2 regions of the Desulfotomaculum defluvii genome follow, and region 1 is predicted to be linked to the other one. Evidence: riboswitches for the same ligand, from Rfam matches in the RefSeq annotation. Region 1 holds a riboswitch; the other holds the start of a gene.
What was found. Region 1 has a riboswitch for cyclic di-AMP ahead of ACYQ03_RS05475 (cell wall hydrolase). Riboswitches for the same ligand answer to the same signal wherever they lie in the genome.
Positions count from the first base shown of each region.

Region 2: another riboswitch for cyclic di-AMP. It lies ahead of ACYQ03_RS00485 (cell wall hydrolase); the one in region 1 lies ahead of ACYQ03_RS05475 (cell wall hydrolase).

Region 1 is NZ_BAAHYV010000006.1:577,424-579,625, forward strand. It holds gene ACYQ03_RS05470 (endonuclease/exonuclease/phosphatase family protein) at 1-168, shown strand, start outside; gene ACYQ03_RS05475 (cell wall hydrolase) at 230-1,063, opposite strand; cyclic di-AMP (ydaO/yuaA leader) riboswitch at 1,071-1,222, opposite strand; gene ACYQ03_RS05480 (L-lactate dehydrogenase) at 1,354-2,202, shown strand, end outside.
Region 2 is NZ_BAAHYV010000001.1:102,110-104,311, reverse strand. It holds gene ACYQ03_RS00490 (iron reductase) at 1-273, opposite strand, end outside; gene ACYQ03_RS00485 (cell wall hydrolase) at 480-1,250, opposite strand; cyclic di-AMP (ydaO/yuaA leader) riboswitch at 1,252-1,404, opposite strand; gene ACYQ03_RS00480 (hypothetical protein) at 1,630-2,190, shown strand.

The DNA of each region.
Region 1 (2,202 bases):
GATCCAAAGGAACAAATCGATTACATTTTTGTGTCTTCTGAATGGAGCGTTTTATCAGTAAAGGTTTTTCAAACGCTGGCCTCAGATCATTTGCCCTTAGAAGCAGCTCTTACATTACCTATGGAAAATGCGGAAACATATAAAAATATTCACTTTATGCAGAAATAAACACGCACTGGCAGAGTCAGTGCGTGTTGTAATTCTATTCATTTTAGTATTTTAATTGCTACTATTTAGCCATTGCATAAACCATTTTGCCATAATTAGCAGATACAGGTAGGGAAAGAAGGAAGGAATTGGTGGCTGAGCGATCAAAGAAATACAATGCACCGTTAGTAGGATCACTACCCTGTAATGCAGCTTGAGCAGCCTTTATGGCATTAGATGTGGCAGGTTTATTTATCCAATTGTTTCTAACTGGAGAGAATTGGTTTGGGGCATAGATTACGTCGCGAATAGTATTGGGAAAAATTGAACTTTGCACTCTGTTTATAACAACTGCTGCTACGCCGATCTGGGCTTCCAGTGGCTCTCCTCCTGCTTCAGCAGTGACAAGACGCGCTAATAGATCCAGATCTTGATCAGTGTAGGAAATAACTGGCCTTTGAGCACTGCGACTTACGGTAGCAGCCAGAGGTGTGTTACTCCTGGTATTTGCCCCGGGAATAGAAAGTTGATACCCAGGGTGTATAAGAGAATTACTAAGGCCATTGGCCTGCATTAACGAGGCTAAGCTTATACCAAATTTTTGGGCAATGGCATAAAGACTGTCACCAGCTTTTACAGTATAGCTCGTCCCAGTAGGTTTTGCCGGAGAGCTAGGGGCAACGACTGAGGTCTTATCACTTGGTATGGAGAGAACATATCCAGGGTCAAGGATATCGCTGGAAAGACCATTGGCAGACTTGATTTGGTCAACGCTAATGCCTACTTTTTCACTAATCGAATTAAGAGAGTCACCAGGTACTACTGTATACTGATAAGCTAAGGCTGTGGATGGCATGAGCAAAGCTAATAGGCCTATAGCTACAAGGCCCCGTTTAAAGCGGTCAGAAAACTTCATATGTACTTTTTGCCCTCCTTTGGCCTTCGAGGTTAGTTGACGGGTTCGGGTTGAGGGCACCCTACCGCATTTTTAAACACCTCCATAAAAATTGCGGATTCACCCCATAGATTTTATCCCCCGTACTCCGGAATATCGGAGATTCGGCCTAGTTAAATTTGTTACAAACTATTGTACATGTTTTCCAAGATTACGTCTATCCACAAAATTTGGAAAATAAAAGGGACATAGGTATTTACTTACTGGAGATACTAAACTACACGTAATAAGAATTTATCCAGAGGTGAATAATGGTGAAATTAAGTAAGGGAGCTAAAATAGCAATCATTGGTGCTGGGCTTGTAGGGTCATCTGCAGCATTTTCTATCATGTCCAGTGGGCTTGCCAGTGACCTTGTGTTGGTTGATATCAATCGAGCAAAGGCAGAGGGAGAGGCAATGGATCTAGGGGATGCTGCTGCCTTTATTAAGCCGACGAATGTATATGCAGGTTCTTTTGAAGATTGTCAGGATTCAAATATTATTGTATTTACAGCCGGAGCTAATCAAAAACCTGGTGAAACTCGATTGGATTTAGTACACAAGAATGTCAATATCTTAAAGGAAAGTTTGCCTCAGCTATTAAAATATTGTCCTAACGCCATTTATTTAATTGTGGCTAATCCGGTTGATGTTTTAACCTATGTAGCCTTAAAAATATCTGGTCTACCTTTTAACCAAATATTTGGCTCAGGTACAGTTTTAGATACCTCAAGATTTAGGGCAGAAGTGGCAGATTATTGTAATGTGGATCCGAGAAATGTTCATGCTTATATTGTCGGTGAGCATGGAGATTCGGAAGTACCCATATGGAGTACAGCTGATGTGGCAGGAATCCCATTAGAGCAATTTTCTAAGCTACGGGGTTTGAAGCCTATCTGTAGGAATGAAATAGCTAGGCGGGTGAGTACCGCAGCCTATGAGATTATTCAACGAAAGGGGGCCACTTATTATGCCATAGCGGTATCCATTAAAAGGATTTGTGAAACAATTTTAAGGGATGAAAATTCAATCTTAACGGTATCGGGGATGGTAAATGATGTCTATGGAATTCAAGATTGCTGTCTCAGTTTGCCTTCAATTGTAAGTGGTTTCGGGCGG
Region 2 (2,202 bases), on a different contig from region 1:
TAGTAACATCAACCAAAGCAAATAGCCCCAACTAGTTTCTGCCAATATTGACAAACGGTTACTCTGTCCCATAACTGGTATAAGGAGGTTTGTGGTGGCTAGGGTACCATGTAGGAATAATGCAGTTAATGCAGTCCAGCCGAAGTATTTGTGATTTTTCTTAAAAAATAACATGAGTTGGTTGTCTATTTTTCCCTTGCTAGAAAACTTCGCTAAACAAGCACTTAATAAAATAAGTCCAAGCCAACCTGTTAACTCAATTACTCCACCCATAGTTATCCCTTCCTTTTATTAGTTTTACCCTTGGTTATTTGGCAGCCAACACTGCGAATTGGAGGCCACAACTTATTTATAATATATATATTCGGTATTTTAAAAAATAGGAGTCCTTTATCCTGAAGGAAGCTCGATCTACCAAGAGCAGATAAATAAGGGAGTTCCTTACAGATGAAGAAACTCCCTTAAATATTAAATTCTGGTTAATAGGAAAAGGTAAAACTATCCCGCACCATACTTACCGGACGGGCTTGGAGAAATTTATTGGGTACCCAAGACTCAAAGAAATAGAGGGCTCCTTTGGTGGGGTCTACCCCGCTTAAGGCTTCTTTGGCCGCCCGTATGGCATCCGGTGAAGCCTTCACATTGATCCAGCCGTTTAACACTGGTTCAAATTGATAATGACCATTTTCTACCTGGTAAACAACTTTGGCTATGCTGTTGGGGAACAGGTTACTTTTTACTCTATTTAAAACCACTGCACCCACAGCTACCTTTGTGAGATAAGATTCCGAGTCTGCTTCAGCGGTGATTAAGCGGGCCAGAAGGTCCAAATCTCCGGCGGAGAATTTAGTGCCAGCTCGGTCAATTGAAGAACCTCTACTTACTGTTCCCTGGACTACGGGTATCCTCAATACCTGGCCAGGGTAAATGGTAGTAGAGCTAGACAGCTTGTTTGCACGTAAAATCTCCTGGTAGGGCAGGTTCAATCTTTTTCCGATAAGAAAAAGGCTGTCCCCCTTTTGTACTGTATATGTTTGGTCGGGGACTTGCAGCTTCTGGCCGGGATAAAGCATATCACTTTTTAATTGATTAGTTGATTTTAATTTATCTACCTGGGTACCGTAATGTTGAGCGATGAGATAAAGGGTATCACCCTGAGCCACGGTATGTTCGGCAGCTGTAGCAAAGGTAGTGGCAAAGGCCAAGGAACCGAATAAGGTTAAAGAAAGCAAAATTCTACGCAAAAACAAATAATACACCCTCCTTTGGCCTGCGGGGTTAGTTGACGGGCTTGGGTTGAGGGTCCCCATCCTGAATCTGCTATAAGCCACCTCCATCAATAGGACTCGCCCCAGAATTTGATCCCCCGTGTTCCAAAAAAAGAAACTTCGGCCATATTTTTTATTACTTACATTAATTCGTATCTAAAACCATTATTTGAGGGGGTAAATACCATGGTAAGTATTAGCAGTTTCTTTAGTGCAGTAACCTCCAAACAGGGCTTTTGAATAGTCCTGTTTGGTGTGGTCGTTAAACTAAATAAAATTTTATGAGGAAACTAGAATACCTTAAAAATGTCTAAGATTTTACGTATAATAATTTAAAAAATGTATAAAAAAGGAGTTTCCTATGTTTAAATTTAAAAAAATATTTATTTGCCTGCTTTTAATCATGACTCTTATGGGGTGCCAGAATAACGAGAATAAAGTAATTTCTCAAACCCAAGGTGATCCCCAGCCACAGGCTGCTCAGACCTCTGAGACTGTTGATCCATCAATAAACAACGTCTTTGATCCATTGAAGACAAAAGTAGGAGATAGTGTAGCTGGTTTGAAAGTAAAGGCTATTACATACAATAAGGATTATCCTAGCAAAGATTATCCTGCAGAGGTTGAATTCAGTGGTAAAATTCAACTAACTGGTAATCTAATTTACCATGATGAAAAGGATGAATTTTTACCAGATTGTCTTACCTTCGATGTTAGTGAGGAAAGTATAAAGAATATTCCTAGGCTAACTTACGATGAAAGAAAATACTGGTTTGCCTTTAGTGACCAAGATAAGGCAGCAGAAATTTTGGGTAAGAAAAATATAAATAATTTAACCATTATTGTTAATGATTACAAGGTTTGGTATGCCCACACAGAAGTATGTGATCTAGCAAATATTGTCGAAGTAATAAAAAAGTAATGACTTACCACC